3 regions of the Enterobacter sp. Li2LvB3 genome follow, and region 2 is predicted to be linked to each of the others. Evidence: predicted binding sites of a transcription regulator. Region 2 holds the regulator's gene; each other region holds the start of a gene.

What was found. The regulator PurR, encoded in region 2, represses purine synthesis genes. The targets are predictions, from matches to a motif close to CANGCAAACGTTTGCNTG.
Region 1: a site for PurR is predicted at 2,293-2,310, ahead of glyA (serine hydroxymethyltransferase). Genes of this name have one in related genera too.
Region 3: a site for PurR is predicted at 4,108-4,125, ahead of purE (5-(carboxyamino)imidazole ribonucleotide mutase). Genes of this name have one in related genera too.

What each region holds. Positions count from the first base shown of each region.
Region 1 covers NZ_JBSICG010000022.1:46,908-55,029, reverse strand. Annotated here, with positions in the region: gene glrR (two-component system response regulator GlrR) at 1-432, shown strand, start outside; gene glnB (nitrogen regulatory protein P-II) at 513-851, shown strand; gene hmpA (NO-inducible flavohemoprotein) at 932-2,122, opposite strand; gene glyA (serine hydroxymethyltransferase) at 2,427-3,680, shown strand; gene ACS603_RS17585 (DoxX family protein) at 3,733-4,155, opposite strand; gene ACS603_RS17580 (3-phenylpropionate MFS transporter) at 4,328-5,467, shown strand; gene csiE (stationary phase inducible protein CsiE) at 5,468-6,745, opposite strand; gene ACS603_RS17570 (DUF1007 family protein) at 6,871-7,509, shown strand; gene ACS603_RS17565 (nickel/cobalt transporter) at 7,500-8,122, shown strand, end outside.
Region 2 covers NZ_JBSICG010000003.1:103,455-111,576, forward strand. Annotated here, with positions in the region: gene mdtK (MdtK family multidrug efflux MATE transporter) at 1-162, opposite strand, end outside; gene ACS603_RS03485 (riboflavin synthase subunit alpha) at 387-1,025, shown strand; gene cfa (cyclopropane fatty acyl phospholipid synthase) at 1,579-2,727, opposite strand; gene punC (purine nucleoside transporter PunC) at 3,029-4,228, opposite strand; gene punR (DNA-binding transcriptional activator PunR) at 4,343-5,254, shown strand; gene purR (HTH-type transcriptional repressor PurR) at 5,271-6,296, opposite strand; gene cydH (cytochrome bd-I oxidase subunit CydH) at 6,594-6,683, shown strand; gene ACS603_RS03515 (MFS transporter) at 6,849-8,015, shown strand; gene sodB (superoxide dismutase [Fe]) at 8,052-8,122, opposite strand, start outside.
Region 3 covers NZ_JBSICG010000023.1:8,754-16,875, reverse strand. Annotated here, with positions in the region: gene ACS603_RS17870 (metal-dependent hydrolase) at 10-531, shown strand; gene cysS (cysteine--tRNA ligase) at 624-2,009, opposite strand; gene ppiB (peptidylprolyl isomerase B) at 2,184-2,678, shown strand; gene lpxH (UDP-2,3-diacylglucosamine diphosphatase) at 2,682-3,404, shown strand; gene ACS603_RS17850 (YdgH/BhsA/McbA-like domain containing protein) at 3,556-3,765, shown strand; gene ACS603_RS17845 (hypothetical protein) at 3,836-4,021, shown strand; gene purE (5-(carboxyamino)imidazole ribonucleotide mutase) at 4,196-4,705, shown strand; gene purK (5-(carboxyamino)imidazole ribonucleotide synthase) at 4,702-5,769, shown strand; gene mnmH (tRNA 2-selenouridine(34) synthase MnmH) at 5,858-6,928, shown strand; gene ACS603_RS17825 (porin) at 7,052-8,122, opposite strand, start outside.

The DNA.
Region 1 (8,122 bases), on a different contig from region 2:
CTGAAAATCCCCGCGCTTGCCGAACGTGCGGAAGATATTCCGCTGCTGGCTAACCATTTACTGCGCCAGTCTGCCGATCGTCATAAACCCTTCGTGCGTGCTTTTTCTACCGATGCCATGAAGCGCCTGATGACCGCCAGCTGGCCGGGAAACGTGCGCCAGTTGGTCAACGTTATCGAGCAGTGTGTGGCGCTCACTTCGTCGCCGGTGATCAGCGATGCGCTGGTGGAGCAGGCGCTTGAAGGGGAAAATACGGCATTGCCGACCTTTGCAGAAGCGCGTAACCAGTTCGAGCTGAACTATTTGCGTAAGCTGCTGCAAATTACCAAAGGCAACGTGACCCACGCGGCGCGAATGGCGGGGCGTAACCGCACCGAATTCTACAAACTGCTGTCGCGACACGAGCTGGAAGCAAACGATTTTAAAGAGTAGTACCGCAAAAACCGAATGAATATGATACTGTGAGCAACCGATTACGAGGCAGCTTACTGGCAAGAGTTTAAGGACCCACCATGAAAAAGATTGATGCGATTATTAAACCTTTCAAACTGGATGATGTACGTGAAGCGCTGGCTGAAGTCGGCATCACCGGGATGACCGTAACAGAAGTGAAAGGTTTTGGTCGCCAGAAAGGCCACACCGAACTGTACCGTGGTGCGGAGTACATGGTGGACTTTCTGCCAAAAGTGAAAATCGAAATCGTGGTGAGCGATGACATCGTGGATACGTGTGTGGATACCATTATCCGCACGGCGCAGACGGGCAAAATTGGCGACGGTAAAATTTTCGTCTTTGACGTGGCGCGCGTGATCCGTATCCGTACCGGTGAAGAAGACGACGCGGCGATTTAATTTTCTTGCCGGGTGGCGCTGCGCTTACCCGGCCTGCAATACCTCTCACAGGCCCGTGCAAATACAGCGCCGCCGGGCGATTACAGCACCTTATGCGGGCCGAAGCACTCATAATGAATGCTGTCTTTATTCACACCCAGCTCAACCAACTGCTTCGCCGCATACTGCATAAATGCCACCGGGCCACACACATAGAACTGCATATCCGGTGCGCTGAACGCCCCTTCATGCTGGCTTAAATCAATCAAACCTTCGCTGTCGAAGCGAGCAGCCGCGCGATCGGCTTCAGTTGGCAGGCGATACCAGGTGTGCGCGCTAAAGCGTGGCAGATCTGCCGCCAGCGTTTTCACTTCATCCGCAAACGCATGAACGTCACCATTTTCTGCGGCGTGGAACCAGTTCACCTGCGCGCTGTGGCTCGCTTTCGCCAGCGTATCCAGCATCGCCAGCATTGGTGTTTGACCAACACCTGCGGAAATCAGCGTAACCGGGGTATTGGCGTCAACGGCCATAAAGAAATCACCCGCAGGCGCGGCCAGATGCACCACATCACCCACGCTGGCGTTGTTATGCAGCCAGCTGGAAACCTGACCGCCATCTTCGCGTTTCACGGCAATGCGGTAGCCTTTACCGTCAGGCTTACGAGTCAGAGAGTACTGGCGGATCTCCTGGTGTGGGAAACCTTCTGGTTTCAGCCACACGCCCAGATACTGACCCGGCTGATAATCTGCCACTGGTTGGCCATCCACAGGTTCGAATTCGAAGCTGGTAATCAGTGCGCTGCGTGGCATTTTTTCGACAATACGGAATGCGCGAGTGCCTTCCCAGCCGCCATTTTTACTGGCGTTTTCGCTGTAGATCTGCGCTTCGCGGTTAATAAAGACACCTGCCAGTACGCCGTAGGCTTTACCCCAGGCGTCCAGCACTTCCTGACCCGGGCTGAACATCTCATCGAGCGTTGCCAGCAGGTGACCGCCAACGATGTTGTATTGCTCTGGCTTGATCTGGAAGCTGGTATGTTTCTGCGCAATTTTCTCTACCGCAGGCAGCAGCGCCGCCAGGTTTTCAATATTGCTGGCATATGCGGCGATAGCGTTAAACAACGCTTCGCGCTGATCGCCGTTACGCTGGTTGCTCATGTTGAAAATCTCTTTGAGCTCCGGGTTATGCGTAAACATACGATCGTAGAAATGGGCGGTGAGTTTAGGGCCGGTTTCAACCAGCAGGGGAATAGTAGCCTTAACAGTAGCGATGGTTTGAGCGTCGAGCATGAGCGCGTCCTTTAGATGTTACTTTAATGATGTATTTTAAATGCATCTTATAGAAAGTACCCCTGCGTTGTAAATGGTTCTTTGCATCGTGAAAAATATGCATCACAAACCTGAAAAGAAATCCGTTGAAAATAGTTAGAGCTTTATTCCTCAAACCCTTGCGTGGCGTGGAGGAAAACGTTTGCGTAAAATCGTTTGTCAAGACCTGTTATCACAGAACTAATCAGTTATACTGTTGCCCGTCGTCCAACAGGACTGCCTTTTCAGGCCAAAATTTTATTGTTAGCTGAGTCAGGAGATGCGGATGTTAAAGCGTGAAATGAACATTGCCGATTATGATGCCGAACTGTGGCAGGCTATGGAGCAGGAAAAAGTACGTCAGGAAGAGCACATCGAACTGATCGCCTCCGAGAACTACACCAGCCCGCGCGTTATGCAGGCGCAGGGTTCTCAGCTGACCAACAAATATGCTGAAGGTTACCCGGGCAAGCGCTACTACGGCGGTTGCGAATACGTTGATATCGTTGAGCAACTGGCTATCGACCGCGCAAAAGCGCTGTTTGGTGCAGACTACGCTAACGTGCAGCCGCACTCAGGCTCCCAGGCTAACTTCGCGGTTTACACCGCGCTGCTGCAACCGGGTGATACCGTTCTGGGTATGAACCTGGCGCAAGGCGGTCACCTGACTCACGGTTCCCCGGTTAACTTCTCTGGCAAACTGTACAACATCGTGCCTTATGGTATTGATGAGTCAGGTAAAATTGACTACGAAGAGATGGCGAAGCTGGCTCAGACCCACAAACCGAAGATGATCATCGGTGGCTTCTCTGCATACTCTGGCGTGGTTGACTGGGCAAAAATGCGTGAAATCGCTGACAGCATCGGTGCATATCTGTTCGTGGATATGGCGCACGTTGCCGGTCTGATTGCCGCAGACGTTTACCCGAACCCGGTTCCTCACGCTCACGTCGTGACCACCACCACCCACAAAACCCTGGCGGGTCCGCGCGGCGGCCTGATCCTGGCGAAGGGCGGCGATGAAGAGCTGTACAAAAAACTGAACTCTGCTGTGTTCCCAAGCGCGCAGGGTGGCCCACTGATGCACGTCATCGCGGGTAAAGCGGTTGCGCTGAAAGAAGCGATGGAACCTGAGTTCAAGGTTTATCAGCAGCAGGTTGCTAAAAACGCTAAAGCGATGGTGGAAGTGTTCCTGAGCCGTGGCTATAAAGTGGTTTCTGGCGGCACTGAAAACCACCTGTTCCTGCTGGATCTGGTTGATAAAAACCTGACCGGTAAAGAAGCTGACGCAGCCCTGGGCCGCGCCAACATCACCGTGAACAAAAACAGCGTACCAAACGATCCGAAGAGCCCGTTTGTGACCTCCGGTATCCGTATCGGTTCTCCGGCTGTGACTCGCCGTGGCTTTAAAGAAGCCGAAGTGAAAGAGCTGGCTGGCTGGATGTGTGACGTTCTGGACAATATCAATGACGAAGCGGTAATCGAGCGCGTTAAAGGTAAAGTTCTGGATATCTGCGCGCGCTTCCCGGTGTACGCATAATCCCTCTGCTTTGCAGAAAGTAAAAAGGCCGCGATTGCGGCCTTTTTTTTGTTTAACGCCTGTCGAGGGATATTGCGCCAGGGCCGGTTATCGCCAGCAAAATAAATGCACCAGCAATACTGACGTTCTTGTAGAAATTAATCATATTCGGCACAACCGCATCACCGGTCATATCCCAGTAGTGATGACCAATCACCGCCGTTCCCAGCGTGTAGAAAATAAACAGCACGGCAATAGGGCGAGTGTAAAAACCCAGCACGATAAGAATAGCTGCGGGGACTTCCATCACCACCGCGATAATGGCCGCCAGCATGGGCATGGGGGCGCCGAGCGAGGTCATATATTGAACGGTGCCGCTAAACCCCGTCAGTTTGGGATAGCCAAAAATAATAAACAGGACAACGATGGCGATACGGGCAATCAATAACAGGAAGGAGCGTGAGGAGCCGAAATCGAAATAACGTAAGCTGTTCATGGCAAACGACCTCTGCATGCGATGTAGTTTAAACGTAATACAATTTTCCCGCTCTCGCCATACGCTATCCGGCTCTCACTGATGTTAATTTATCGTTAATTTATAGCACGCTAATGACTTGCTAAAGTCGGGGATTAACGCCAGACTATCGCCTCCATTTCAGGAGGGATTCATGGTTTTGCATTCCACACGCTGGCTGGCGCTCAGCTATTTCACCTACTTTTTTAGCTACGGTATTTTCCTGCCTTTCTGGAGCGTCTGGCTCAAAGGGATTGGCCTTACGCCGGAAACCATTGGCGTGCTGCTGGGCGCCGGGCTGGTTGCGCGTTTTCTGGGAAGTCTGTTAATTGCGCCACGCGTCAGCGATCCCTCCTTACTGATTAAAGCTGTACGAATTCTGGCGCTGCTGACGCTGGTTTTTGTGGCCTGCTTCTGGGTCAGCCATCAGTTTGCCTGGTTGATGGTAGTGATGGTGGGTTTCAATCTGTTCTTCTCTCCGCTGGTACCGCTGACGGATGCGCTGGCGAATACCTGGCAAAAACAGATAACCATGGATTATGGCCGCGTACGCCTGTGGGGTTCGATTGCCTTTGTGATTGGCTCGGCGCTGGTGGGCAAGCTGGTTAGTCTCTACGATTATCACGCCATTCTGGCGTTGTTGAGCCTCGGGATCGCTTCAATGCTGTTGGGTATGTTATTGCGCCCTTCTGTGATGCCGCAGGGAGAAAACCGCCATCAGGAAAGCGCTGGCTGGCCTGCCTGGCGGGCGTTGGTCGTCCAAAGCTGGCGTTTTCTGGCGTGCGTGTGCCTGCTTCAGGGAGCACATGCAGCCTATTACGGTTTTAGCGCAATTTACTGGCAAGGGGCAGGGTACTCGGCTTCAGCCGTGGGGTATCTCTGGTCGCTTGGCGTTGTTGCTGAGGTGATTATCTTTGCCCTGAGCAAAAAACTGTTCCGTCGCTTTGGGGCTCGCGACCTGCTGCTGCTTTCCGCCGTGTGCGGTGTGGCGCGCTGGGGCATTATGGGCTGGACGACAGAACTGCCGTGGCTTCTCGTGGCGCAAATCCTGCACTGTGGCACCTTCACGGTGTGCCATCTGGCTGCCATGCGCTATATCTCAGCCCGGGAAGGTGGGGATGTTATTCGCTTGCAGGCGGTCTATTCAGCCGTTGCAATGGGCGGCAGTATTGCCGTGATGACCGTATTTGCGGGCTTCCTGTATCAGCAACTGGGCCACGGCGTATTCTGGGTCATGGCACTGGTCGCGCTGCCCGCAATGGTAGTACGTCCCAAAGTGGCGGCGCGGGTCTGATTACGACTCCAGCATGGCGCGAATATGTTCTTGCTGCTGCGCATTGAGTGTCTCAACGGCATGGACCAGCGGCGGTGAGAACAGCGGCAGCGCCGTGGGGTAGGGGGTGATAACCAGTGAGGCTTCACGCGGTGCTCCCTCCTTCTGAAAAGCCTGTAACGTCAGATAACGAATATTGAGCGGCAGCAGCGTCAGTTCACGTAGCTGTTGCTCAATTAACGCCTCGCACTCTTTATCATCCCCCGTTAACAGCACGACCTGTTTTTCGTGCAGATCGTTCTCCTGCATCAGCCAGGCTCCAAAAATCACCGCCACCAGGCTCATCTCTTCTTCGGAAAAACGCAGCCCGAATTCGGCTTCCAGCTCAAACAGCGACGCTTTGGTTGTACGCAGCAGGCGCGGGTAAAGGCGATGGATCTCTTCCGGCAGGCTGTTATCGATGCCGATATCAAATAAAGAGCGATCAAGCGCCTGAGTCAGGTGGATATAAAGCTGATCGGTCAGCCCTTGCTCGTCGCTGAAGTTCATCCCGGTCTGTGCCCGAAAACGCGCAATCATGCGGACAATAGTACGGCGTAAACGCTGATCCTGCTGGTGTTTATCCAGAACCGGATCGGGAGTGCGCAGCATCATGAACAGCAGCGACAAAAACAGTTGCTCATCGATATGCGGTGCTGCGGGTACACGACGTTTCCAGTGGCGAACAATCTCCTGCGCCGTAAAATATTCTCCCCTGGACTGCGCCCAGTTGCGCTGAACGTGGGTGAAGCGCGGCGTATTCCCCTGATGGTGTTGAATCAGACAATATTGTAAAAAAAGCTGTAAAAACTGCACATCCCGGCATTCAAACTGGCGCTGAAGCCTGCGGGAACAGAAGTTAATCAGCGCGCGCAGGTTGATGTCATCGTACAGAGGGCGGGCAATGCCGTGCCGTTTAAGCGCGGTTTTTAATGCCGGAGTAAACTGGTGAGAAACAAACTGTGGGCAAAGCCTGAGCGCCCTGCGCAACCAGTGCAGCAGGCATAAACGCTGATTCAGCGCGGTGCCCTCAATTCGGTAGCTGCCGTCATGATGCGTGACGATATCAAGCCGATGATAGCGCTGGATTTCATCGCGTGTCTCGGCTATATCTTGCCGTGCGATGGTGTCGTCAACCCCGTTGGCAGCCATAATGCTCTGTGCGGTTACGGCAGTATCTGGCAGGTAAAGCATCAAAAGCACCTGGCAGCGGCGCTGCGAACTGGAAAGCACAGATGGAATCTCAAGCGTCGTCATCATCTGTCGGGTATCCAGTGTGAGTGTTTGGTAAGAATAGCTAAAGGATGTCTGCAATAAAGCGCAACGGGAATGCTTTCCTTCAGGATTGCAGGCGAACATCACAGAATTTTTGACGTGAGGAATTGATGCAAATAGTTAAACAAAGTGCTCTGACGTTATTTTTGGCGGTTTTCACTTTTACCGTCAGCGCACATCCTCACAGTTTTATTAGCCTGCAAACAACGCTGGTGACAGACGGGACGCAACTTAGCGGCCTTAAGATGCGCTGGACGATGGACGAAATCACCTCTGCTGACCTGCTTTATGATGCCGGAAATGCCAAACCTGGCGATGATGTCTGGAAAAAACTGGCGGCGGAAGTGATGGCGAATGTACTGGGTCAGCACTATTTCACCGAGTTCTGGCATAACGGCCAGAAAGTTAAATTCCTTAATCGCCCGACGGAATACGGGATGTCGCGTGAAGGGCATCAGGCGGTGCTGACGTTTGTGCTGCCTCTGGCGCAACCCCAGCCGCTGGCGGGGCAAAAGTATACCTTTTCAACTTTTGACCCAAGCTATTACGTCGATATGAGTTATGCCGAAGACAGCGATGCGCAGCTGCCTGCCGGACTGCAAAAGCGCTGTACGCTGGCGGTCCACACCCCTAAACCCAGTGAAGAAACGCTTAACTTTGCCGTGTCTCTCGATAAAGAAGATGCTCCGCCAGAGGATATGGAGCTGGGTAAACAGTTTGCACAGCAGGTTACGTTGCAATGTCAGTGATCTCTTCCCCCGTCAGAAAACCCCGCCGCTGGTTGCAGCTTTGGCCGCTGGCCCTGTTTCTGGTGTTGGCCGCAGGCGGCACGCTTTGGCTGTGGCAAGTATGGCCGCAGGTGATGATGAAAAGCATCCTCTGGCAGCGTGATGTTAATCAGCAGATGAGCGGGCTGCTAAAAGCCGTGGCCGACAACCCGACTCAGGCGGGGGGATCGCTGCTGATTTTCAGCTTTCTGTATGGTGTTTTGCACGCGCTTGGCCCTGGACACGGCAAAATTGTGATTACCACCTGGCTTGCCACGCATCCCTCAAAGCTGAAATCAAGTATTGGCCTGACGCTGGCCTCCTCATTGCTACAGGGGCTTGTGGCTATTGTGCTGGTAGTGGTTGTCCTGTCGCTTCTGCAACTCCCGGCGCGTCAGCTTCATTTGAGCAGTTTCTGGCTGGAGAAGGGCAGCTACGCGCTGGTGGGCGTACTGGGGCTGATCCTCTGCTGGCGAGCACTAAAGAAAATGCGCGCCTTACTGCAAAAACCAACATTCAAAACCTTTATGCCATACCACGTTCACGATGCTCATTGCGGCTGTGGACATCAACATTTGCCGACTCAAAAACAGCT
Region 2 (8,122 bases):
CCAGATAGAGGTTCCGATTGCAACGGCGGCCATATCGGTGGCGCTATAGCCACCTGCCATCACCGTATCCACAAATCCCATTGCGGTTTGGGCAACCTGCGCGATGATCACTGGTATAGCCAGTGCCAACAACTGACGCGCTTCATTCATGTACTTCTGCACGTGAACACCTTTGTATTGTAGTTATTTGAGAGACTAAAAAAGCCGCCGTTACTGGCAGCAAGAAGAAAATGCAGGGGGATGGCAGCTATTGTAGCGGGCTTTAACTAATTATCTAGTGAAAAAATAGCCAGAAAATGCGCTCCACTGGCAACCTGTTTTTCCAACTGTTATTGTGGTGGGATTAAACGGTGTCAGCACCGTCCGAAGAAACAGGAGTTGTAAGCATGTTTACTGGTATTGTTCAGGGCACGGCTAAACTGGTGTCCATTGATGAGAAACCCAATTTCCGCACCCATGTTGTCGAGCTGCCAGAATATATGCTCGATGGCCTGGAAACCGGGGCGTCGGTTGCGCATAACGGCTGCTGCCTGACAGTCACTGAAATAAACGGCAACCACATCAGCTTTGATTTAATGAAAGAAACGCTGCGCATCACCAATCTGGGTGAACTGGTGGTTGGTGATAGCGTCAACGTCGAGCGTGCGGCGAAGTTCAGCGATGAGATCGGCGGGCATTTGATGTCTGGCCATATCATGACGACAGCTGAAGTTGCGAAAATCCTGACTTCTGAAAATAACCGCCAAATCTGGTTTAAAGTGCAGGATACGACATTAATGAAATACATCCTGTACAAAGGATATATTGGCATTGATGGTATTAGCCTGACGGTAGGCGAAGTGACGCCAACGCGTTTTTGCGTGCATTTAATTCCTGAAACATTACAGCGCACCACGCTGGGCGCTAAAAAATTGGGGCATCGCGTGAATATTGAAATAGATCCGCAAACGCAGGCGGTTGTGGATACCGTTGAGCGCGTGCTGGCGGCAAAAGAAGCCGCAGTAATAAAATCAGAAGAAGAATAAAAAATAACCCCGGCTATCCGTAATGCTTGTCAGTTAAGCTCGGTGCAGGGTTCCGTTCACCTTAATACCCGCAGAAAATAATTCGTTCAGAACACGTGAACGGGATAAGGGGGCCACCGCGGCCCCCTTATCAATCCCCGCGGCCCGCAAAGAAATCGGTGCTTCGCACTGCGCTCACCTCCCGACCGTTTGCCTGCGGTCGGCTCGACTCGACATCCTGTCTCATTTCGCCTCTGGCCGCCATCCCTGGCGTCCAGCCCTTGTCATCCGGCCTCCGGTTCGCCGATTTCTGCGGGACTCAACATCCGTGCCACTTTCAGGCCGCAGAGAAGGTTGAGGGAGCGTGAGTCCGGCTGAAAATCGCCGAAGCGGCGATTTTCTTTGCCGGGAGCCGGGATTGCTAAGGGGGCGGCGACCCCCTTAGCACGTTCACCACAGCGGATTAGGCAGGTAGCAGGAGAGTCTGAGTGAACGGAACGATGCCACTAAAATAACAGAGTGGCTTAATATCGCTTAACTGACTGGTATAACCCCGGATATCCGGGGTTATTTTTTAGCGGGCGACCCGCAAACCATGTTCAACACCATGACTGAAAACCACCTGCCATAGCTGTATATCACGCGCCCTGAATGCACCCGCGCAGGCGTTCAGGTAATATATGAACATCCGTTTGAATCGTTCGGAATAGTTGTCGGCAATCTCTGGCCAGGCATCGAGAAAACGCGACTGCCATGCCATCAACGTGGTGTCGTAATCTGCGCCAAAGTTATGCCAGTCCTCCACAATAAAGTGGGGTTCGCTGGCGTTCGCTATCTGGCGAACCGACGGTAAACAGCCATTCGGAAAGATGTATTTATTGATCCATGGATCAACACTATGGTCGGTCTTTTTCGAACCAATGGTGTGAAGCAGGAAGATACCATCCGGTTTCAGATTACGGTCTGCTACCGAAAAATAGGTTCTGTAGTTTTTAGGCCCAACGTGCTCGAACATCCCGACAGAGACAATGCGGTCGAACTGATCGTGTAGCTCGCGGTAATCCTGGAGCAGAATATTGACGTCCAGGTCGTGACACCGCTCCTGCGCCATTTTCTGCTGTTCTGCAGAGATAGTCACACCTACCACGCTGACACCGTAGTTTTTCGCCATATAGTATGCAAGACCACCCCAGCCGCAGCCGATATCCAGCACGCGCATCCCCGGCTGTAACTGCAATTTCTCGCAGATCAGACGCAGTTTCGCCTGCTGGGCCTCTTCAAGCGTCGAGGCCTCTTTCCAGTAGGCACAAGAGTATTGCATGTAGGGATCAAGCATCCGGCTAAAGAGGTCATTACCCAGATCGTAATGCTCTTTACCCACGATCCATGCCCGTTTTTTGCTTTGCAGGTTGAACAAGCGGGCAGCAGCGACACGCAGGGTATCCTTCACATTACGGGGAAGCTGACTCTCCAGCCCGGCGCGTAAAACGCTTGAGAAAAAGATATCCAGCCGCTCGCATTCCCACCAGCCATCCATATAACTTTCACCCAGTCCTAACGATCCCTCTTGCAATACACGCTTGAAAAAATCGGGATGTTTGATTTGGGGATCGGATGGGGAAGGCCCGTTGATAGTGATGCCTGCACGACCCAATAGTTCAGTGACGATCCGGGACCAGTTGTCGTCCGGAACGCTGACTTCTTCTATACACGATGAACTCATAGCTTCTCCATCACCTTGCTGTGATCAGAACCTTCAAACAGCGTAGACGCTTTTTTTGGTTTGTGAGAAATCTCACGGTATTACGCCCCGTGAGGCTAGTATCCGACGTAGAACAGAGGAAGGGAGATAACCCTTGCCGAAAGGCCTTCCATGGTAAAACGGGAGCACTCCGGCTCCCGTTAACACTTAATATTTATCGTATTTAATCGAACCAAATTTAGTATAGGCCTCAAAATTTGGTGATTCAATAGAAAATTCTTAGCAACCTAATCACTGAAATGTAACATAATTGCTGGTGCGATTATGCGTGCGATGTTTCAGCCTGGGCTGCCGTATTATCCTCACGGTGTGCCGATGACTGCATCTGATAGCCGATGCCAGCAAGTGCAACGGTAACCAGCATCACGCTGGTGGTGGTGAGCAGTGGTGTTGCAATCAGTGCCGATACCACCAGGCTTGCCAGGAAGCACAGCCCCAGTTGCAGTGTGTTCTGCAAGGCTGCCGCACGGCCCGTTGCCTGTGGGAACGGCCGTAAAGCCTGCGCCACCACAATCGGGTAAATGGCACCGTTAGCAATTGCCATCACACAGAATGGAATCAGGATTTCCGCCAGACCAGCACCCGGAATAAAGCCGACGGCCCAGGTACCAATAACGCTTAAAGCGTACAGCGCCAGCAGCCAGGGTAACATCTGCTGCCCCTGCCATTTTTGCAGCGCCGCACGGCAACCGTAACCGCCCACCAGGAAGGCGATAGTCTGTGGAACATAGCTCAGGCCGATGGCCGCCGGGCTGTACCCCATATCGTGCAGAATAAAGGGTGAGCCGGTCAGCCATGCAAAGAAGCTGGCTGAACAGGCGGCGTAGATAAGCACGTTGCCGCGGTACGCTTTGGTGCGCAGCAAAGAGGTAAAGGTAATTGGCTTCGCTTCCGGATGTGTCTCTTTTTTATGCGCAGGTTTCAGGGCGAATGCGGGCAGCATCAGCACCAGAGTGATGGCAAACAGGGTGGCGAAAATCGCCTGCCAGTCGAAATGCGCCAGGATCCAACTGCCCAGCAGTGGTGCAAGCGCGGGAGAGAGGCCAACCAGCGGCATAATAGTGGCAAAAATTCGATTGGTCCGTGAAGCCGGATAGTAATCCGTCACCAGCGCCTGCCAGGTGACCGCTGCGGCACAAACGCCGACGGCCTGAACAAAACGCAGCACCAGTAACCAGGTTGCATCGCGTACCCACAACATCCCAAGACAGCCTACGGCAAAAATTGCCAGACCCAGTAACAGCACTGGTTTACGACCAAAACGGTCGGAGAGCGGCCCCCACAGCAGCTGTGCAAAGGCAAAACCGGCGAGGAACAAACTCAGGCTGGCGCTAATGGCCGCGGCAGGCGTTTGCAAATCTTCCTGCATTGCAGCGAATGCGGGTAAGTACATATCGGTAGCTAAAAAGCCCAGCACGCTTAAGCCGCCGAGCCAGACTAAAAAACCTTTCCTGGGTTGCATTGTTTTATTCTCCTTAAGGAGGCAGGGTACGTTGGCGCAGAGTGTAGGGAGTGCAAAGCGGCTTGTGAAACGCTAATATTTGGCGGGTGCATTCAAATTTTTTGCAGGCAGAAAATGTGGTCAGATTATTCTCTTGAAGTTGTGGATGCTGTCGCCCGTAACGGCAGCTTCAGCGGAGCCGCGCAGGAACTACACCGCGTCCCCTCGGCCATTAGCTACACGGTGCGTCAGCTTGAGGAGTGGCTGGCCGTTCCGCTGTTTGAACGCCGCCATCGCGACGTGGAGTTAACGCCTGCCGGGGCGTGGTTTTTGAAAGAAGGGCGTTCTGTTATCAAAAAAATGCAGATCACTCGTGAACAGTGTCAGCAGATTGCTAATGGCTGGCGAGGTCATCTTTCTATTGCGGTGGATAACATCGTAAAACCTGAACGTACCCGGCAGATGATTGTCGATTTTTATCGCCACTTCTCCGATGTCGAGCTGCGGGTATCGCAGGAAGTCTTTAACGGTGTCTGGGATGCGCTGGCAGATGGCAGGGCAGAGATGGCGATCGGCGCAACACAGGCCATACCCGTTGGGGGACGTTACGCATTTCGCGATATGGGAATGTTAAGCTGGAAATGCGTGGTGGCAAGCGATCACCCGCTGGCGGCAATGGCAGGGCCGTTAAGCGATGATACCCTGCGTAACTGGCCATCGCTGGTACTGGAAGATACGTCACGCTCGTTACCCAAGCGTGTGACCTGGCTTCTGGATAACCAGCGACGGGTGATTGCGCCCGACTGGGAATCCTCCGCGACCTGCCTTTCTGCCGGGTTGTGTGTGGCAATGGTGCCGGTCCATTTTGCCAGACCACGAATCGATGCCGGGGAGTGGGTTGCCCTTGAGCTTGAAAACCCATTCCCGGACGCGGCCTGTTGTCTGACCTGGCAGCAAAGTGACGTATCGCCCGCGATGGCCTGGCTGCTGGATTACCTGGGGGACAGTGAAACGCTGAACAGGGAGTGGTTACGGGAGCCAGATTAACTGGCTCCGTACACGATTAACGGCGGTAGTCGCGGAAAGGACCGTCCGCCACGGAGCGACGTTCGATAAGACGCGGGTGGACTTCAATTGACTGCGACTCTTCACGTTTGTTAACGATCCTGTCCATCAGCATGTTGAAGGCTGTTTCACCCAGAGAATCTTTCGGCTGATGAATAGTGGTCAGCGCCGGGGTGAAGAAACGCGCGTTGCGCACGTTGTCATACCCGATCACAGAAATATCCTGCGGTACGCGCAAACCCAGCTCATCGGCAGCACAAAGCGCACCCATCGCCATAATATCGCCACCGCAGAAGACAGCAGTCGGACGATGCGGTTGGGAGACTATTTGCTGCATTGCGCGGTAACCGGATTCAGGCTCAAAGTCACCCTGAACAATCCAGTTTTCTGGAACGGTGATCAGTGCTTCTTCCATGGCTTTCATAAATCCGGCCAGACGGCCTGCACCGGTGTTACGCTCCAGTGGACCTGGAATCACGCCAATCTCGCGGTGACCCCGTTCTACCAGATAACGACCGGCCATGTAACCGCCTTCAAAGGCGTTATCGATTACTGAGTCAGTAAAATCGGCGTGCGCTTCACCCCAGTCCATCACCACCATTGGGATGTGACGGTACTCTTCCAGCATGGAGAGCACAGAATCCGGGTATTCGGAACACATGACCAGCAGGCCATCCACGCGTTTTTGCGCCATCATTGACAGATAAGCGCGCTGTTTCTCATGGTTGTTCCACGCGTTACCCAGGATCAGGGTATAGCCTTTCTGGAAGCAGTTTTTCTCGACCGCCTCGATTATCTCTGCGAAATATGCAGCTTCGCTGCTGGTGGCCAGCAAACCAATGGATTTGGTGTGATTAACTTTAAGGCTACGTGCGACCGCGCTTGGCGAATAGTGCAGTTCTTTGATCGCCGCCCAGACGGCATTACGCGTCTCTTCCGCTACAAAACGGGTTTTGTTAATTACATGTGATACGGTTGTAGTGGAAACGTTTGCGCGTTTTGCCACGTCTTTAATTGTTGCCATTAAATGTCACTCCAGACCATATCCTAAGCTCCTGAAAAACTTGAAGGTAAACGTTTGCCTTCTCTCACCCTTATCACGCAATCTGGAATTGCGACACGCCGGGAAAACGACACAGGACGTCAGGAGGGGGTCAATGGCCGGTACGCTAATAAATTTAGCGTGGAATTTTGTCCTATCTTGATGAAAAGGGGAAGAGCAAAAGTGGATATCAGTTTAAATCCAGGAAGATTTTTGACGTAAACTGTGTAAAAATGAGCAAGCTCACTTTTCGTAAGGTGATTAAAAGGAGAAAAATTGATGAGTACCGATCTTAAGTTTTCGCTGACGACCACCGTTATCGTGCTGGCACTGATTGTTGCAGCTGGTCTGACGGCTGTATTGCACTGATTTACGCGGGGGGAGAGTTCTCTCCCTCCACATTCCTCGCTGATTGTTACTTCTCCGGCAATAATCTTTTGCCAAATTGTTAACTTCTCATTTTTTGTGATTGGTGTCATGCTTTTTGCTTCTTTGTTCTGTGTCGCGGTACGACACGGCATCCGGAGTTGACTCATGAAAATCAATTATCCTCTGCTGGCCCTGGCGATTGGCGCTTTTGGGATTGGCACCACCGAATTTTCCCCGATGGGGTTATTGCCTGTTATCGCCCGGGGTGTAGACGTCTCTATCCCGGCGGCCGGTATGCTGATTAGCGCCTACGCGATTGGCGTGATGGTAGGGGCACCGTTAATGACGTTGCTGCTTTCACACCGTGCGCGCCGTAATGCGCTGATTTTCCTGATGGCTATTTTTACCCTGGGGAATGTGCTTTCCGCGCTTTCACCGGATTACACGACGCTGATGTTGTCACGTATCCTGACCAGCCTTAACCACGGTGCCTTCTTCGGACTGGGCTCGGTGGTTGCAGCAAGCGTTGTACCTAAACATAAGCAGGCCAGCGCCGTGGCAACCATGTTTATGGGTCTGACCATTGCCAACATCGGCGGTGTACCTGCGGCCACGTGGCTGGGTGAAGCGATCGGCTGGCGTATGTCGTTCCTGGCAACCGCTGCACTGGGCGTGATTGCTATGGTCGCACTGTTCTTCTCGTTGCCAAAAGGCAGCGCAGGCGAACGCCCTGATGTACGCAAAGAGCTGTCCGTGCTGGTTCGTCCTCAGGTATTGTCTGCGCTGCTGACCACCGTGCTGGGGGCTGGGGCGATGTTCACGCTCTATACCTATATTTCGCCCGTGCTGCACGACATTACTCATGTCACGCCGGTCTTTATTACCGCGATGCTGGTGCTGATTGGCGTAGGGTTCTCTATCGGTAACTACCTGGGCGGTAAGCTGGCAGACCGTTCCGTGAGTGGCACGCTGAAAGGCTTCTTAACGCTGCTAATTGTCATCATGGTGGCCATTCCGTGGCTGGCGCGTAACGAATTTGGCGCAGCCATTGCGATGGTGGTATGGGGTGCGGCGACCTTTGCCGTGGTTCCGCCGTTGCAGATGCGGGTAATGCGTGTGGCGCATGAAGCGCCAGGACTCTCTTCATCCGTGAATATTGGTGCGTTTAACCTGGGTAATGCACTGGGCGCTGCGGCCGGTGGTGCAGTGATTTCGGGTGGCCTGGGGTACAGCTTTGTGCCGGTAATGGGGGCGATTATTGCGGCTCTGGGGTTACTGCTGGTACTGATGTCGGGTCGTAAACAGCCAGAAACGGCCTGCGCGGCTGAATAATCATAACGCAGAAGGGCGAACCCTTCTGCGTGTCTCTTACGCTGCGAGGTTCTTCGCAACAAATTCCCAGTTAACCAGCGCCCAGAAATGCTCCAGGTAGTTCGGGC
Region 3 (8,122 bases), on a different contig from region 2:
ATAATTGCAATGCCTACCGTTATCACGCACGCAGCTGTACCCCTTTGCCTGGGCTTAGGCCTGGGAAGCAAAGTCATCCCTCCTCGCCTTCTGTTTGCCGGTATTGTTCTCGCCATGCTGCCCGACGCCGACGTTCTTGCGTTCAAGTTCGGCGTCGCCTATGGCAATATTTTCGGCCACCGCGGCTTTACCCATTCACTGCTGTTTGCTTTTGTGGTGCCGATATTCAGCGTGCTGATCGGGAAAAGGTGGTTCACAGCCAGCCTGACGCGCTGCTGGCTGTTTTTAACCGTGTCGCTGCTGTCGCACACTCTGCTGGATTCGATTACCACCGGAGGTAAAGGTGTCGGCTGGTTGTGGCCGTGGTCGGATGAACGTTTCTTTGCACCGTGGCAGGTAATTAGGGTCGCGCCGTTTGCATTGTCGCGCTACACCACACCTTATGGGCACCAGGTGATTATCTCAGAACTGCTGTGGGTATGGCTGCCGGGGGCGGTGCTGACGGGGTTGTTGTGGTGGAAACGAAGGTAAAAGCAAAACGGCAACCAGAGTTGCCGTTTTTAGTTTTTACGCCCTCTCCCTGTGGGAGAGGGTTGGGGTGAGGGCATCAGCGCGCACCAAAACTACTTACGACGCCAGGTCGTGCCCTGCGCGCCATCTTCCAGAATGATACCCATCTCGGTCAGACGGTTACGCGCCGCATCTGCCGCTGCCCAGTCTTTTGCCTGACGCGCTTCCAGACGTGCTTTGATCAAGGCTTCAATCTCTGCCACTTCGCCGTCGTCCGCCTGTGCACCGCTTTGCAGGAACACGTCAGGCTCCTGCTCCAGCAGGCCAAGCACCGAAGAGAGCTTACGCAGATGGGACGCCAGCGCATTGGCCGCGGCCATATCTTCTGATTTCAGGCGGTTCACTTCACGCGCCATATCGAACAGCACGGAGTAAGCTTCCGGGGTGTTGAAGTCGTCGTTCATCACCTCAACGAAGCGCGCTTCGAAGGCTTCACCACCGGCTGCTGCCACCGATTTGTCGGTACCGCGCAGTGCTGTATACAGGCGCTCCAGCGCAGAGCGGGCTTGTTTCAGGTTCTCTTCGCTGTAGTTCAGCTGGCTACGATAGTGACCGGACATCAGGAAGTAGCGCACGGTTTCGGCATCGTAATATTTCATCACGTCACGCACGGTGAAGAAGTTGCCGAGCGATTTCGACATCTTCTCGCGGTCAACCATCACCATCCCGGAGTGCATCCAGTAGTTAACGTACTCGCCGCCGTGCGCACAGGTAGACTGCGCAATTTCGTTTTCGTGGTGCGGGAACATCAGGTCAGAACCACCGCCGTGGATATCGAAATGGTTGCCCAGCTGTTTGCAGTTCATCGCAGAACACTCGATGTGCCAGCCCGGACGGCCTTCACCCCACGGGGATGGCCAGCTTGGTTCACCCTCTTTGGACATCTTCCACAGAACGAAGTCCATCGGGTTACGCTTCACGTCAACGACGTCAACGCGCGCCCCGGCCTGCAACTGATCCAGATCCTGACGGGACAATTTTCCGTAAGCCGGATCGGTCGGCACAGAGAACATCACGTCGCCGTTATCCGCCACATAGGCGTGACCACGTTCGATCAGCTTCTCAGTGATGTCGATAATTTCATGAATATGGTGGGTCGCACGCGGCTCGCTGTCCGGGCGCTGAATATTTAATGCATCAAAGTCTTTATGCATTTCAACGATCATGCGATCCACCAGCGCGACAAAGCTCTCGCCATTTTCATTAGCGCGTTTAATGATTTTGTCGTCGATGTCGGTGATGTTACGCACATACTTCAGGTTGTAGCCCAGGAAACGCAGGTAACGAGAAACCACGTCAAAAGCAACAAAGGTGCGGCCATGGCCGATGTGACAGAGATCGTAAACCGTAATACCACACACGTACATGCCGACTTCCCCGGCATGGATAGGTTTAAATTCCTCTTTTTGGCGCGTCATTGTATTAAAGATTTTTAACATCGAAGATTCCATGTAAACACGTGTGTGGACGAAAACCGGGTATTCTACCCGTAATTCAAACCCGAAGCAGCACACAATGCAAGGTGATCGCATCCTGTGGTTATGCTATAACAAGCCCCTATATGTGACCCGAATATGGGTTGACGCACCACAATAACGGAACAGGATGCAAAAATGGTTACTTTCCACACTAATCATGGCGATATCGTAATCAAGACTTTTGATGACAAAGCGCCTGAAACAGTTAAAAACTTCCTGGACTACTGCCGCGAAGGTTTCTACAACAACACCATCTTTCACCGTGTGATCAACGGTTTTATGATCCAGGGCGGCGGTTTCGAACCTGGTATGAACCAGAAAGAAACTAAAGAAGCTATTAAAAACGAAGCAAACAACGGTCTGAAAAACACTCGTGGTACGCTGGCAATGGCCCGTACTCAGGCTCCACACTCAGCAACCGCGCAGTTCTTCATCAACGTGGCTGACAACGACTTCCTGAACTTCTCTGGCGAAAGCCTGCAAGGTTGGGGCTACTGCGTATTCGCAGAAGTGGTTGAAGGTATGGACGTTGTTGACAAGATCAAAGGCGTTTCTACTGGCCGCAGCGGTATGCACCAGGACGTTCCTAAAGAAGACGTTGTGATTACAAGCGTGACCGTCAGCGAGTAATTCGTGGCGACACTCTTTATTGCAGATTTACATCTGCAAACAGAAGAACCGGCGATCACCGCCGGTTTTCTGCGTTTTTTACGCGGTGAAGCCAAAAACGCCGATGCGCTTTACATTCTGGGCGACCTGTTTGAAGCCTGGATTGGCGACGACGATCCCAACCCGCTCCACCACGATATCGCCGCCGCCATTAAGGCGCTGGTTGATTCCGGGGTCCCCTGCTACTTCATCCACGGCAATCGTGATTTCCTGCTCGGCAAACGTTACGCCCGTGAAAGCGGCATGATCTTACTGCCGGAAGAACAAGTACTCGACCTGTATGGCCGCAAGGTGTTAATCATGCACGGCGATACGCTCTGCACCGACGATACCGGCTACCAGGCGTTTCGCGCCAAAGTCCACACCCCGTGGATCCAAACGCTGTTCCTGGCTCTGCCGCTGTTTATCCGCAATCGCATCGCCGCGAAAATGCGTGCAGGCAGTAAAGCCGCCAACAGCAGCAAATCAATGACCATCATGGACGTTAACCCACGGGCGGTTATCGATGTGATGGAAAAACACCGCGTGCAATGGCTGATCCACGGTCATACCCATCGCCCGGACGTCCATTCGCTTACCACCAACAGCGAACCTGCTCATCGCGTCGTGTTGGGTGCCTGGCACAGCGAAGGCTCAATGGTAAAAGTCACGCCCGAAGGCGTAGAACTGATCGCATTTCCTTTCTGATACCCCACCGCACTAAATGATCAAACGCATTCAATTTTTTTGAATGATATCGGCAAATTGTTTCGATTTTAATCAATCCATGGTCGGTCTATTATTTATCACATCAGGGCAATACGCCCTACCACAGACAAAACACTTAAGGAATACGACCATGAAATCCATCAAAACTTTCGTTGCAGTTGCCGCTCTTTCTCTGATCTCTTTCGGTTCTTTCGCTCAGAGCGTCAGTGCTACCGCCTCTACCATTGACCGTGCAGAAGCCAAAATTGCCGCACAGGCTGCTGAACAGGGTGCGTCATACAAAATCACCAGCGCACAGTTCAACAACCGCGTTCACATGACTGCAGAACTGACTAAATAAGACCCCTGATTGCCGTGCCGCCAGTAAACAGATAAGCGACAGCGACAATACGATGAGCAAGGAACAGAGAATGAAAACAATCAGCATCGTGAGCACCCTGCTGCTGGCCGCTGTCCTGTCCACTGGCGCGATGGCGGCGGAGCATCGCTTCTCCACCCCAGAAGCAGGTTCGAATATCGACACCAGCATGGAAAATCATATTGATGTCAGCCATGCATTCGATAAAGAAAACCTGACAGCAGGAAATCTCCTGTAAAAATCGCCAGAGATTTTCGCTAAACAGACCGCAAAATGCGGTCTGTTTTGTTATGTGTGAGTGTCCACAACGGCTCAAGTTTTAGCCGCGCAACCGTTTTCCTTGCCCGTATTACATGCTATTCTCTGTGCCCTCGAAAGCAGTGTGTTTCGCACCACAGGAGTTTTAAGACGCATGTCTTCCCGCAATAATCCGGCGCGTGTCGCCATCGTGATGGGGTCCAAAAGCGACTGGGCTACCATGCAGTTCACCGCCGAAATCTTCGAAATCCTGAATGTTCCGCACCATGTTGAAGTGGTTTCCGCACACCGTACCCCCGATAAACTGTTCAGCTTTGCCGAAAGCGCTGAAGAGAACGGTTACGAGGTGATCATTGCCGGTGCGGGCGGCGCAGCACATCTGCCAGGCATGATTGCCGCAAAAACGCTGGTTCCTGTATTAGGTGTTCCGGTACAAAGCGCTGCATTAAGCGGCGTTGACAGCCTTTACTCAATTGTTCAGATGCCACGCGGTATTCCGGTGGGTACGCTGGCGATTGGCAAAGCCGGTGCGGCAAATGCCGCGCTGCTGGCCGCACAGATTCTGGCGACTCACGATAAAGCCCTGCATCAGCGTCTGGCTGACTGGCGTAAAGCCCAGACTGACGAGGTGCTGGATAACCCGGACCCGCGGGGTGCGGCATGAAGCAGGTTTGCGTTCTCGGTAACGGCCAGTTAGGCCGCATGCTGCGCCAGGCCGGTGAACCGCTGGGGATTTCCGTCTGGCCCGTTGGGCTGGATGCCGAACCGGAAGCCGTGCCTTTTCATCAGAGCGTAATCACAGCTGAGATCGAACGCTGGCCGGAAACAGCCCTGACCCGTGAGCTGGCGCGTCATAACGCTTTTGTTAACCGTGACGTGTTCCCGATCATTGCCGACCGTCTGACCCAAAAACAGCTGTTCGACAAACTTGGTCTGCTGACCGCGCCGTGGCAATTGCTGTCCGATAAAAGCGAATGGAACGACGTGTTTGCCATGCTCGGCGAACTGGCGATTGTGAAGCGTCGCGTGGGCGGTTACGACGGTCGCGGGCAGTGGCGCTTACGTGCCAGTGAAACCGCCGAACTGCCGGACGATTGCTACGGTGAGTGCATTGTTGAGCAGGGTATCAACTTTAGCGGCGAAGTCTCGCTGGTCGGCGCCCGTGCGCACGATGGCAGCACCGTGTTTTATCCGCTGACGCACAACCTGCATCAGGATGGCATTCTGCGCACCAGCGTCGCCTTCCCGCAGGCAAATGCCGCACAGCAGGCGCAGGCAGAAGATATGCTCTCGGCCATCATGCATGAGCTGGGTTATGTTGGCGTGATGGCGATGGAGTGCTTTGTCACCCCAGCCGGGCTGCTGATTAACGAACTGGCTCCGCGCGTGCACAATAGCGGACACTGGACGCAAAACGGTGCATCCATCAGCCAGTTTGAGCTGCACCTGCGCGCCATTACTGACCTGCCACTGCCGCAACCGGTGGTGAACAGCCCGTCAGTGATGATCAACCTGATCGGTACCGATCTGAACTACGACTGGCTTAAGCTGCCGCTGGTGCATCTGCACTGGTACGACAAAGAAGTGCGTCCTGGACGTAAGGTGGGTCACCTTAATCTGAACGACACTGATGAAGGCCGTCTGAGCGCGACGCTTGAGGCCATTATTCCGCTGCTGCCGCCTGAGTACGCCAGCGGTATTGTCTGGGCACAGTCGAAGCTTAAATAGTTCTCCCTCCGCCGGGGAGTTGACCTCCTCTTTCCCCGGCGTACAATTCCCGCCCATCATTACTGCTTAGTTCTCTTCTGGAATCACCATGAACGATGGAACGGACTATCGCGCGATCCTCGCGTCTGATACCCCTTTAATCGACGTTCGCGCGCCGATCGAATTCGCACAGGGCGCGATGCCCGCCGCAATCAACCTGCCCTTAATGAACGACGACGAACGCGCTGCCGTCGGCACCTGCTATAAACGCCTGGGGCCTGAAGCCGCGCTGGCACTCGGCCATAGTCTGGTGATGGGCGACACGCGCGAGGCGCGCATTCATGCCTGGCGCGAAGCAAGTCTGGCAAACCCCAATGGCTATTTCTGCTGCGCGCGTGGCGGGCAGCGTTCGCATATCGCCCAGGCCTGGCTGAAAGAGGCCGGCGTTGATTATCCGCTGGTCAAGGGCGGCTATAAAATGCTGCGTCAGACAGCCATTCAGGCCACCGTCGAGCAGGTGCAAAAACCGATGGTGCTGATTGGCGGCTGTACCGGCAGCGGTAAAACCCTGCTGGTGAAGCAGCACGCGCAGGGGGTTGATCTGGAAGGGCTGGCGCATCATCGTGGTTCGTCGTTTGGCCGCACGCTCCAGCCGCAGCTTTCGCAGGCGAGTTTCGAAAACCAGCTGGCGGTTGAGCTGTTAAAAAAAGATGCCACACGCTGGGTGCTGGAAGACGAAGGCCGCATGATTGGCTCCAACCACCTGCCGGAGTGCCTGCGCGATCGCATGGTGCAGTCTTCAATTGTGGTAGTGGACGACCCGTTCGACATTCGCCTTGAACGCCTGCGCGAAGAGTATTTCGACCATATGTGGGCCGATTTTTCTGCCGCATATGGGGAAGAGGCTGGCTGGAAGGAGTACAGCGAGTATCTGCACCACGGTCTGTTCGCCATTCGCCGGCGCCTGGGGCTGCAGCGCTTTGCTGAATTTACCGCGTTATTAGATAGCGCACTTCTGGAACAGCAGCGTTCCGGCAGCACCGAAGCGCACTTTAGCTGGCTTGCGCCGCTGCTGAATGATTATTACGACCCGATGTACGGCTATCAGCTGGAGAAAAAAGCAGAGAAGATTGTGTATCGCGGGACGTTCGCTGAGGTAGCAGACTGGCTTGATCGCTGAAAAAAGCCGGGTGGCAAGGTGAAAGCAAAACGGCAACCCAGGTTGCCGTTTTTGGTTTTTATTCCCTCTCCCTGTGGGAGAGGGCCAGGGTGAGGGCATCAGACCGCACCCCATGACTCAAACTTAGAAGTCGTAACGCAGACGCACCAGGTTCATATCGCCCAGATCGTCGGTGCTGGAGGTGAACACGTGTTCGTAGTCAACACGGAAACCGTAATCCAGCTGGAAGCTGATACCCACGCCGTTGTCGATGCGCTGGTAGTTACGACCATTCACGTACTCAATACGGTCACCCATGAAGTAAGGCTGGATAGTTTTAACCGCATACTGATTGATTGGGAATGTGTAACCTGCGAAGTACTCGATACCCCATGCATCACCAGCAAAGTAGTTATCAGTAGACACTTTTTTAGTGGTCAGGAAGTTCTGGTACCAGCCGCCACCAGCGGAGAAGGTCCAGTTGTCAGGTTTCCAGCTCAGCGCCGTACCCAGGATGTTCTGATTGTACGTTTCGCTGTCGCCATTTTCCGGATTACGCATATCCGCGCGGGTGTAGTTCCACGCCGTACCCCAGGTCAGCTCTTTGGTCAGGTGATAATCCAGACCCAGTGAACCGCCGCCTTTACGTTTGTAACGCAGGCCGTTGCCTGGCAGGTATTCATTATCTTCGAACAGATAGGATGCATAGATATCAGCATCACCTACGGTTTTCTTATATTTCAGCATTTTGCGCGAACGATAAGAACCGTCATAGTCACCGTTGATACCGTTTCCTGGTGCCTGGCCGATCATGTCGTAGTCCCAGATATCGGTTTTCGCGCCAACCACATCATAGTAAACGCTGTTCTGTTGACCGAAGGTCAGCGTACCCCAGGTGTTGCTCTTCAGGCCAGTGTACAGCATCCGGCGAGAGGTGTTGTTGGAACCTTCTTTGTAGTGGTTGTCCCAGTCGAACAGCGCAGGAATGTTCACACCCAGCTCGTAGTAGCTTACCCAGCTGATGTCATCAAACAGATAGTAATCTGCTGCGAAACGGAAACGGGTGCCGCCGTCGAAGCCATTACGTTTGTAGGAACCTTTGTCGCCGTCGCCAGTCATCATGTTGAACTGAGGACGGATACTGCCGCCAACGGTGAAATTAAGACGGCTCAGCGGATCGCCCGCCTGTGGATCTTGTTTAAGAACAGTGAGTTC